DNA from 3 places in the Streptacidiphilus sp. MAP12-16 genome. Region 1 is predicted to be linked to each of the others. Evidence: riboswitches for the same ligand, from Rfam matches in the RefSeq annotation. Region 1 holds a riboswitch; each other region holds the start of a gene.
What was found. Region 1 has a riboswitch for S-adenosylmethionine ahead of thrC (threonine synthase). Riboswitches for the same ligand answer to the same signal wherever they lie in the genome.
Positions count from the first base shown of each region.

Region 2: it holds a riboswitch for S-adenosylmethionine, as region 1 does, so the genes downstream of both, ABIA33_RS13870 (putative leader peptide) here and thrC (threonine synthase) in region 1, are expected to answer to the same signal.
Region 3: it holds a riboswitch for S-adenosylmethionine, as region 1 does, so the genes downstream of both, ABIA33_RS08395 (aminotransferase class V-fold PLP-dependent enzyme) here and thrC (threonine synthase) in region 1, are expected to answer to the same signal.

Region 1 is NZ_JBGCBY010000003.1:116,686-119,948, forward strand. It holds gene ABIA33_RS04445 (trehalose-6-phosphate synthase) at 1-379, opposite strand, end outside; gene ABIA33_RS04450 (glucosyl-3-phosphoglycerate synthase) at 529-1,506, opposite strand; SAM riboswitch class I at 1,689-1,823, shown strand; gene thrC (threonine synthase) at 1,841-3,160, shown strand; gene ABIA33_RS04460 (MoaD/ThiS family protein) at 3,157-3,263, shown strand, end outside.
Region 2 is NZ_JBGCBY010000009.1:44,786-48,048, reverse strand. It holds gene ABIA33_RS13880 (NtaA/DmoA family FMN-dependent monooxygenase) at 1-211, opposite strand, end outside; gene ABIA33_RS13875 (LLM class flavin-dependent oxidoreductase) at 228-1,436, opposite strand; gene ABIA33_RS13870 (putative leader peptide) at 1,684-1,764, opposite strand; SAM riboswitch class IV at 1,786-1,896, opposite strand; SAM riboswitch class IV at 2,064-2,174, shown strand; gene ABIA33_RS13865 (transporter substrate-binding domain-containing protein) at 2,411-2,926, shown strand; gene ABIA33_RS13860 (polysaccharide deacetylase family protein) at 2,916-3,263, opposite strand, start outside.
Region 3 is NZ_JBGCBY010000005.1:223,380-226,642, forward strand. It holds gene ABIA33_RS08385 (hypothetical protein) at 50-463, shown strand; gene trpD (anthranilate phosphoribosyltransferase) at 531-1,622, shown strand; SAM riboswitch class IV at 1,707-1,826, shown strand; gene ABIA33_RS08395 (aminotransferase class V-fold PLP-dependent enzyme) at 1,906-3,263, shown strand, end outside.

The DNA of each region.
Region 1 (3,263 bases):
TGTACGCCTCGTAGGAGGCCCACTCGCGACGGAAGGAGGCGCCGAACACAGGGGTGGTCGGCGTGTTGTAGATGAGGTGGTGGACAAACCACAGGGTGGAGTTGGCGATGCCGTTGTAGGCGCGGGCGAAGGTCCCGGCGTCGATGTCGAGCATCCGGACGGAAGGATCGGTGAGGCCCCGCCGGGTCGCGACGCGATCGCCCTCGGAGAGCGCCGCGCAGACCCAGACCGACTCGATGTCGTTGCCGATGGCGGAGAGTCCGGACACCAGTCCGCCACCGCCCCTGCGGTGCGTCAGCGTGCCGTCGTCCTCCACCGTGTAGGAGACGGGCCCCCGGTTGGATGCGAGCAGAATCCGTGCGGGACTTGCGTTGGCCATGAGTCCTACCTTGCCTCTCGCGGAGGGAGTCAAACGGAGGGAGTCAATCAGGGGCTGGAATGGGGAGCCGAATGGCGGAGTCGAACCTCGGAGTCGAAGGTCGGAGTCGAAGGTCGGAGTCGAAGGTCGGAGTCGAACCTCGGAGTCGGTCAGACATCGCGCTCGGGCAGCGTGACGATGGGCGGCCGTTCGACGGTGGGTATGTCGACGGTGGTCGGCGTGAAGCCCGCGGCGGTGCGGGTGAACTGGGTGAGCCGCAGTCTGACCAGGTCGTCGCCGGCCTTGAGCCGATCCGTGCGGGCGAGCCGGTCGAGTGCGGTGAGGTGGATGGTGGCGGCCATCCGGCCGAGCGCCAGCGCGTCCTGGTGGCGGTGGTGCCGCACGCCCACGTCGACCTGGGCGAGGGCGTCCAGACCGGCCAGGTCCAGCGCGTCCACGAGCAGGCCCAGTTCCACGCCGTAGCCGGTGGGGAAGGGCAGCCGCTCCAGCAGCGCGCGCCGCGCCGCGTACTCGCCGCCGAGCGGCTGGACGAATCCGGCCAGCAGCGGCCAGTGCAGGTTGAGCAGCGGGCGGGCGACCAGCTCGGTGACCCGGCCGCCCCCGGCCGGGATGCTGACCGTGCCGTCGGCGGTGTCGGTGTCCAGCGGCCGGTCGTACATGGCCTTGACGAAGGCGACGTCCGGCTCGGTCAGCAGCGGCCCGACGATGCCGGAGACGAACGTGGAGTCGAACTCGCGCAGGTCGGCGTCGATGAAGCAGACGATGTCGCCGGTGGTGACCAGGAGCGATCGCCACAGCACCTCGCCCTTGCCGGGGATGACGGGCAGGTGCGGCAGTATCGCGTCGCGGTGCACGACCCGGGCTCCGGCCGCGGCGGCCGCCTGGCCGGTGCGGTCGGTGGATCCGGAGTCGATCACCACGAGCTCGTCGACCAGCGGGACGTCCTCCATCAGGTCGCGGCGGATCGCGGTGACGATCTCGCCGACCGTCGCCTCCTCGTCCAGCGCGGGCAGTACGACGCTGACGGTGCTTCCGCTCGCCCGCTTGGCGGCGAGCAGGTCGGGCAGCGGGCGGTCGGCGGCCGTCCAGGAGCGGCGGCGCAGCCAGTCCGCGACCTCGTCAAGCACAGGACTCCTCGTCATGGTGTCGTCGTCATGGTGCTGTCGTCATGGTGTTGTCGTCTCGCCTCGCGGACGACTGTGATCGGGGCGGGGCGCTTCGGTTACAGTCTTGGGGACGACGCACACCCGGCGCACATCGGGGGTGCCAGTCTCACAAATGCGTCCGCCTGCTGGGCGGACCGCCATAGAGCTCATCCAGAGGGACTGAGGGAACGGCCCGTTGAAGTCCCGGCAACCCTCCTGCCAGTACAAGCCGTCGCGGCCCTGGTGGGGAAGGTGCCAATTCCGTCCTGCGGCGAGACGCGCCGTGGGGAAGATGAGGAGAGAGGGCCTCGCCATCATGGCTGTCACATCTGTCACCGCACCTTCGCAGGCAGCAAGTCCGCAGGCAGCACCTCCGCAGGTCGCCGCGGAATCCTTCGGCCCCGCCGTCGCCCTGTCCTGCCGCGAGTGCGGCGCACGGACCGCGCTGGCCCCCGACTTCGCCTGTACCGAGTGCTTCGGTCCGCTGGAGGTCGCGTACGAGCTGCCCACCGGCGACCCCGAGGCGCTGCGCGCGCGGATCGAGGCGGGTCCCAACAACATCTGGCGCTACGCGCCGCTGCTTCCGGTGTCCGTCGACGTCGCGACGAAGCCCAATCTGAACCCCGGTTGGACCAAGCTGGTCAAGGCCGACAACCTGGCCCGCGAGCTCGGCGTCACCGGCGGCCTGTACGTCAAGGACGACTCCGGCAACCCGACGCACTCCTTCAAGGACCGGGTCGTCGCCATCGCCGTCGAGGCAGCGCGCACCTTCGGCTTCACCACCCTCTCCTGCTCCTCGACCGGCAACCTGGCCGGCGCGGTCGGCGCTGCCGCGGCCCGTACTGGGCTCCGCTCCTGCGTGTTCATCCCGCACGACCTGGAGGCGGGCAAGGTCGTGATGGCCGCCGTGTACGGGGGCGAGCTGGTCGGCATCGAGGGCAACTACGACGACGTGAACCGCTTCTGCTCGGAGCTGATCGGCGACCCGGCGGGCGAGGGCTGGGGCTTCGTCAACGTCAATCTGCGCCCGTACTACGGCGAGGGCTCCAAGACGCTGGCGTACGAGATCTGCGAGCAGCTGGGCTGGCGGCTGCCGGACCAGCTGGTCATCCCGATCGCCTCGGGCTCGCAGCTCACCAAGATCGACAAGGGTCTGAAGGAGCTCATCGCCCTCGGCCTGGTCGAGGACAAGCCCTACAAGATCTTCGGCGCGCAGGCCGAGGGCTGCTCCCCGGTGTCGGCCGCGTTCAAGTCCGGCCAGGACGTGATCCGCCCGGTGAAGCCGAACACGATCGCCAAGTCCCTGGCGATCGGCAATCCCGCGGACGGCCCCTACGTCCTCGACATCTGCCGCCGCACCGGCGGCGCGGTGGAGGACGTCAACGACGAGCAGGTCGTGGACGCGATCAAGCTGCTCGCTCGTACCGAGGGCATCTTCGCCGAGACCGCGGGCGGCGTCACGGTCGGCGTGCTGCAGAAGCTCATCAAGAACGGCCTGCTCGACCCTGCCGCTGAGACCGTCGTACTGAACACCGGCGACGGTTTGAAGACCCTGGACGCGGTGGAACCCACCACCGGTCTTTCCGCCACCATCCGCCCCACCCTTGACTCGTTCCGAGAGGCTGGCCTCGCATGAGCGTCAACGTCCGCATCCCGACCATCCTGCGCACCTACACCGGCGGGGCCGCCGAGGTGGCGGCCGAGGGCGCGACCCTGGCCGCGGTCATCGACGACCTGGA
Region 2 (3,263 bases), on a different contig from region 1:
CCAGGTCGTAGATCTCGCCGCCCTGCTCGCGCAACCGCAGTCCCTCGGCGAGGAAGAGGAAGTCGAACTTGGCGCGCTCGGCGGTGCGCGCGAAGTGCGCGAAGGAGCTGAACTCGATATGGCTGCCTGCCTCGGGGTCGCTCCACACGGTGGTGTTGTTGACGCCGGGGAAGTGGGCAGCGAGGTGGACCTGCTTCAGGGGCTTGCTCATGGTCGGCTCTCTCTGCTCAGACGGCGGCGGCGTAGCGGTTCGCCGGACGGGGGAGTCCGAGCAGGCCGCGCAGGGTGTTCGCCTCGTAGGAGGTGCGGAAGAGTCCGCGGCGCTGGATTTCCGGGACGAGGCGGCGGGTGATCTGCTCCAGGTCGTGCGGGACGGTGGCGGGTCGCAGCCGGAAGCCGGTGAGACCCGCCTGCTGCCAGTCCTGAAGCAGGTCGGCGAGCTGCGCGGGCGTCCCGGCGAACACGTGGGCGTCGCTGCCGTACGCAGAGCCGGCGAGCTCGTCCAGGTGGTCCCGGCGATGGACGGCGGAGGCCGGGTCGTCGTCCAGGAACACCACCAGGTCGCCGAAGACGTGCAGGATCTCGTCGGCGCGGCCTGCGGCTGCCTGCTCCGCGCGGATCTCGGCGAGGACGGCGGCGGCCTGGGAGCTGTCGCGCGGGGTGACGAAACCGACGTCGGACGAGCGGGCGAGCAGGCGGTAGGGGATGGTCGCATGGGCGAGTGCGGCGACGACCGGCTGGCCCTGCGGCGGGCGCGGCGTGATGGACGGGCCCTTCACGCTGAACGTCGGGCTCTCGAAGTCGATGTAGTGCAGCTTGTGGCGGTCGACGAACCGGCCGGTCGCGGTGTCGCGGATCTCGGCGTCGTCCTCCCAGCTGTCCCACAGTCGCCGGACGACCTCGACGTAGTCGGCCGCCTCCTCGAACGACTCGGTGACCAGGGACTGGACCTCTGGCTGGTCGAAGTCCTCCAGCCGGAACGGCGGGAAGGTCCGGCGGCCGAACAGCGCCGCCTCGTACGGGCGCGCCGACACCTGCACCCGCACGCCGGCCCGGCCGGTGCTCACGTAGTCGAGGGTGGCGATCGCCTTGGAGAGGTGGAACGGCTCGGTGTGGGTGGCCACCGCGGTCGGAATCAGGCCGATGTTGCCGGTCAGCGGTGCGATCCGGGCGGCGGTCAGTACGGCGTCCAGTCGGCCGCGGACCTGGTCGGTCCGCCCGTCCGTGATGTTGTAGTCGGTGGACTGGAGGCCGAGGGAGTCCTCGATGGTCACGAAGTCCAGCAGTCCTCGTTCGGCCTCGGCCACGAGATCGGACCAGTACCGGGCTGTGAGAAGTTCGTCCGGCCGGGCGTCGGGCTGCCGCCAGGCCGCGGGGTGCCAGCCCGCGCCGTCGAGGGCGACCGCGAGGTGGAGGGCGGGGCGTGGTCGGGGCATGGGGATGTCGCTTCCTGCTCGGGAGGGTGCTCCACCGGTCTCCACCGGTAGGGCGGGCATGCCGAACGGAACCGCGTCGGGGTGTGTTGTCTGGCCCGGGGCGGAGTCGGCGGGAGGGAGGGTGCTACCAGGGACGCGCAGTCCGCCTGGGGCGGTGCACGGCGGCGCGGCGTCGGACGCCAGCGGCCGCGGACGCCAACGGCCGGGGTCCTATCGCTCCCGGGCTGTGCGGCTCAGGCTGTGCGGCTCAGGCCGTCGGACAGAGGGCGCTGGCGATGCGCTGGAGATCGATGTGTCGCCGTGAGTACGTGCCTGTGGCCTGACGCACTGCTGTCCACCTCCGCCTTCGAAGTCGCGCTTACAGGACGGCACCGTCCTGTCGGGTCGTCACCTGGAGCACCCCGCCGCGTTGGAGGGTTGCTGGTCAGCAAGCCAGGGCTTGTCGCTGACGCTCATTACCTGCTCACACCGTAACTTCGAATGGACGTCGAGCACAATCCCCATAGATCAACTGGAGATCGACCGGCGGTCAACCGGTGGCTGATTCCATCGCCTCGGCGGCGACCTGAATCCCTACTGGATCGATAGGTATTGCCCAGTCGTGGTTGAACGGTTAACGTGATCCCTGGTGATGAGCGTCAGCGACAAGCCCTGGCTTGCTGACCGGCAACCCTCGTCCGCGGTGGGGTGCTCCAGGTGACGACCCGACAGGACGGTGCCGTCCTGTAAGCGCGAGGCCCCGAGGGCCCGACGACTGTGAGGTGAACCATATGCAGGTACGAGGCGTCGGCGACAGCGACGGCAGCACGCCGCACCCGCACGGCTCCTTCCAGCTGCGGATCGCCCGGTGCCACCAGGACCTGCTCCCCGTGAGCAACGCGCTGTGTCCGAGGACATGTCCGGTCTGTTGACCTCACCCGCGCCCTCCGGCGCCGAGGACTGATCCGTCCACGCCGTCACCCCCTCGCCTCGACATCGACCTGCGCAACGCCGTCGCCAAGGTGCTCGGCGTCACCTGGGACGTGCAGTACGGCGCCTTCCCCACCGTCATCCGCGGTGTGCTGAACGGCAAGTACGACGTGGGGCAGGCCAACTTCGGTGCCACCAAGGCCCGCGAGCGGGTCGTCGACTTCGCCACGTACCTCAGCGACGGCCAGTCGTTCCTGGGCGCGAAGGACATAAAGATCGACAAGGCCACCACCCTCACCGACCTGTGCGGCTACAACGTGGCCACCAGCTCCGGATCCACCTTCCAGCAGATCCTCACCAACGGCGCGTCCGCGTGCGCCGCGGCCGGCAAGAGCCCCTACCAGGTGCAGTACTTCAGCGACACCGCACCGATCTTCCTCGGGCTGGCCAACGGCAAGGTGGACATCTACTTCGGCCCCACCCTGAGCCTGAAGTACACAGCCGCGCGCATCCCCGGGACCAAGTACCTCGGCCAGATCAGCACCAGACCCGTGGGCCTCGTCCGCCACATCAGGGTGTGACGAAGTAGTAGCCCTGGTCCAGCAGCCACGGGATTGCGATGCGCAGGGCGGCCACAGTCTCGGAGCGGTCCCCGCCGCCATCATGTTCGAGGATGATCGATCCACCGTGAGTGTGCTGTTCGATCTCCCGCACGATGTGGGCGGTGCCCGGCCTGGACCAGTCGCGGGGGTCCACCGACCAGTCCACCGGGCGTAGCCCCAGTTGACGGCATGCGGCGAAGGTCTCCGCAGTCCAGACCCCGTAGGGGGCGCGGAAGATGCCGGGCGCAGTGCCCGTTATTCGGAGGATCTCGGCACTGGTGCGCTCGATTTCGCTGAGCAGCACCCCTGGCGAGAC
Region 3 (3,263 bases), on a different contig from region 1:
CGGCAGACGCCGAAGTGGTCCCGATCACACCCCAGGGGGATAGCGGACGATGGCACTCAACGTTCTTGTCTACAGCGACGACCGGAACACGCGCGAGCAGGTCCGGCTGGCGCTCGGACGGCGGCCGGCCGCGGACCTGGAGGAACTCCAGTACCTGGAGTGCGCGACCGCGCCCGCGGTGATCAAGGCCCTGGATGCGCACGCGAAGGGCACCCGGCGGCTGGACCTGCTGGTGCTGGACGGCGAGGCGAACCCGGTCGGCGGGATGGGACTGTGCCGCCAGCTCAAGGACGAGATCTACGGCTGCCCGCCGGTGCTGCTGCTGATCGGCCGACCGCAGGACTCCTGGCTCGCGGCCTGGAGCCGCGCGGACGCTGCCGTCCCCGCACCGGTCGACCCGGCGGTGCTGGCGGAGACGGCGAGCACGCTGCTGCGCAGCGGGCACGCGCATCTCGTCGGCTGAGATCCTCCCTCTGGGCGCCGTCCCCGGTCGCTAGGCTGGCCTCTCCCTACTTACCCAGTGAGAGGCCATGGCCATGGCGGCTGCGCTGAACAACGGCGTGAACCCTGCGAACGGCGGCGGCGACCCCGTGCAGGCGCGGTCCTGGCCGGATGTCCTCACGGCTCTCGTCTCCGGTGCCGACCTGTCGGCGGGCGAGACCGCGTGGGCGATGGACCAGATCATGAGCGGGGAGGCGACGCTCGCCCAGGTTGCCGGGTTCATGGTGGCGCTGCGCGCCAAGGGCGAGACGGTGGAAGAGATCGTCGGCCTGGTCGACGCCATGTACGCGCACGCCACCGTCATCGAGGTGCCCGGGCGGGCCGTGGACATCGTCGGCACGGGTGGCGACCGGGCGAAGACCGTCAACATCTCCACCATGTCGGCGGTCGTCGCGGCAGGCGCCGGCGCGCTGGTTGTCAAGCACGGCAACCGCGCCGCCTCCTCCGCGAGCGGGGCCACCGACGTGCTGGAGCAGCTCGGCGTCAACCTGGAGCTGTCGCCCCGGCGGGTCGCCGAGGTCGCGGTCGAGGCCGGGATCACCTACTGCCCGGCGCCGGTGTTCCACCCGGCGATGCGCCACGCCGGACCCGCCCGCCGGGATCTCGGCATCGCGACCTTCTTCAACCTGCTCGGCCCGCTCACCAACCCGGCGCGGGTGACCGCGAACGCGGTCGGCTGCTTCGACACCCGGATGGCCGGGCTGATCGCGGGCGTGCTCGCCCGGCGCGGGTCCTCGGCCCTGGTGTTCCGGGGCGACGACGGACTCGACGAGCTCACCGTCACCGGCACCTCCACGGTGTGGCAGGTGCGCGACGGCGAGGTGCGGCGGACCAGCTTCGACCCCCGCGAGGTCGGCATCGAGTACGTCGGCATCGAGGCGCTGCGCGGCGCCGACGCCGCCTACAACGCGCAGGTCGCGCGCCGGGTCTTCACGGGGGAGCAGGGTCCGGTCAGGGACGCGGTGCTACTCAACTCGGCGTCGGCGCTGGTCGCGCTGGACCAGACGGACGCGCCGCTGGCGGAGCAGCTGGCGGTGGCGATGAAGCGCACGGCGGAGTCGATCGACTCGGGTGCGGCGCAGGCGGTTCTCGCCCGCTGGTCTGCGGCGACGCGGCGCTGACAGCACCCTCCTCGTCAGCGTCTGCGTCTCGGATGGCGGTCAGGGGTTCGCCCGAGGGGCGGACCTCTGACATACTCCTTCCCAGGTCACGAGTGACAGCGCATTGGCCCCGGCTTGCTGTCCGGCAACCCTCCTTCCGTGGCGGGGTGCTTCCGGGTGACGACCAGGCCCTACGGCAACAACGCCGCAGGGCAAGCGCGGATCCCTCCCTTTTTTGAGGCTGCCGGCCTGAGGCTGCCAGCGGCCTTGCCAGGGATCCACTGGACTCCCTGGAGGGGTAGTCATGTCCGCATACCCGAACTCTGTTTCCGTGTGCCGACCGCTCGCGGTTCTCGGTCGTGACGTCGAGGTCCCCCTCGTCAGCGGGGCGAAGGTCAGCTACGCCGCGCTTGACTACGCCGCCAGCGCCCCCGCCCTGCAGCGCGTCTGGGACGACGTCGCCGCGTACGCCCCTTACTACGGCAGCGTGCACCGGGGCGCCGGGTACCTCTCGCAGCTCTCGACGGACCTGTTCGAGCAGAGCAGGGTCACCGTCGCCGAGTTTCTCGACCTGCGCGAGGGCGACCAGGTCGTCTTCACCCGCGCCACCACCGACTCGCTGAACCTGCTGGCGAGCGTGCTGCCGGCCGGCACCCGGGTGTACGCCTTCGAGACCGAGCACCACGCCTCGCTGCTGCCCTGGCGCCGCGAGGACCTGTCTGTCACCTACCTGCGGGCGCCGCGCTCCCCGCAGGAGGCCGTCGCGGCGCTGGAGTCGGCGCTGGCCGAGGGAACGGCGGGGCCGCGTCTGGTGTGCGTCACCGGCGCGTCCAACGTCACCGGGGAGATCTGGCCGGTCCGCGAGCTGGCCGAGGCCGCCCACCGCCACGGCGCCCGGATCGTCCTGGACGCGGCGCAGTTCGCCCCGCACCACCCGGTGTCGGTCCGCGAGTTGGACGTCGACTGGGTCGCTTTCTCCGGCCACAAGCTCTACGCGCCCTTCGGCGCGGGCGTCCTCGCCGGGCGCGCCGACTGGCTGGACGCCGCCGAGCCGTACCTCGCCGGCGGCGGCGCGAGCCGCACCGTGGCGCGGGAGACCGACGGCTCGGTCGCGGTGGAGTGGCACCAGGGTCCCTCGCGGCACGAGGCGGGGTCGCCCAACGTCATCGGCGCCTACGCGATCGCCTCCGCCTGCCGGGCCTTGGCCGAGGCCGGGTTCGAGCAGTTGGTCGCGCGCGAGCAGTATCTGATCGACCGGCTGCGCGCGGGGCTTGCCGAGATCCCGCAGGTGAAGGTGCTGACCCTGTTCGGCGAGGACCACCCGAGGGTGGGCGTGCTGTCCTTCGTGGTCCAGGACTGGAACAGCTCGCACTTCTCGGCCGCACTGTCCGCCGAGTACGGCATCGGTGTCCGCGACGGCCTGTTCTGTGCGCACCCGCTGGTGCGCACGCTGCTGGGCGGCCAGGAGACGACGCCGTCCGAGTGCGGGGCGCCGGAGGCGTCGCTGCCGGGGGAGCGGAGCCTCAACGCCATCCGGGTCAGTTTCGGCGCCGGCACCCCGGAGGAGCACGTGGACCGCTTCGTCGCGGCCGTGCGGGAGCTTGTCACCGAGGGCGCGCAGTGGGCCTACCGTACCGAGGGCGGCCGCTGCGTGCCGGACAC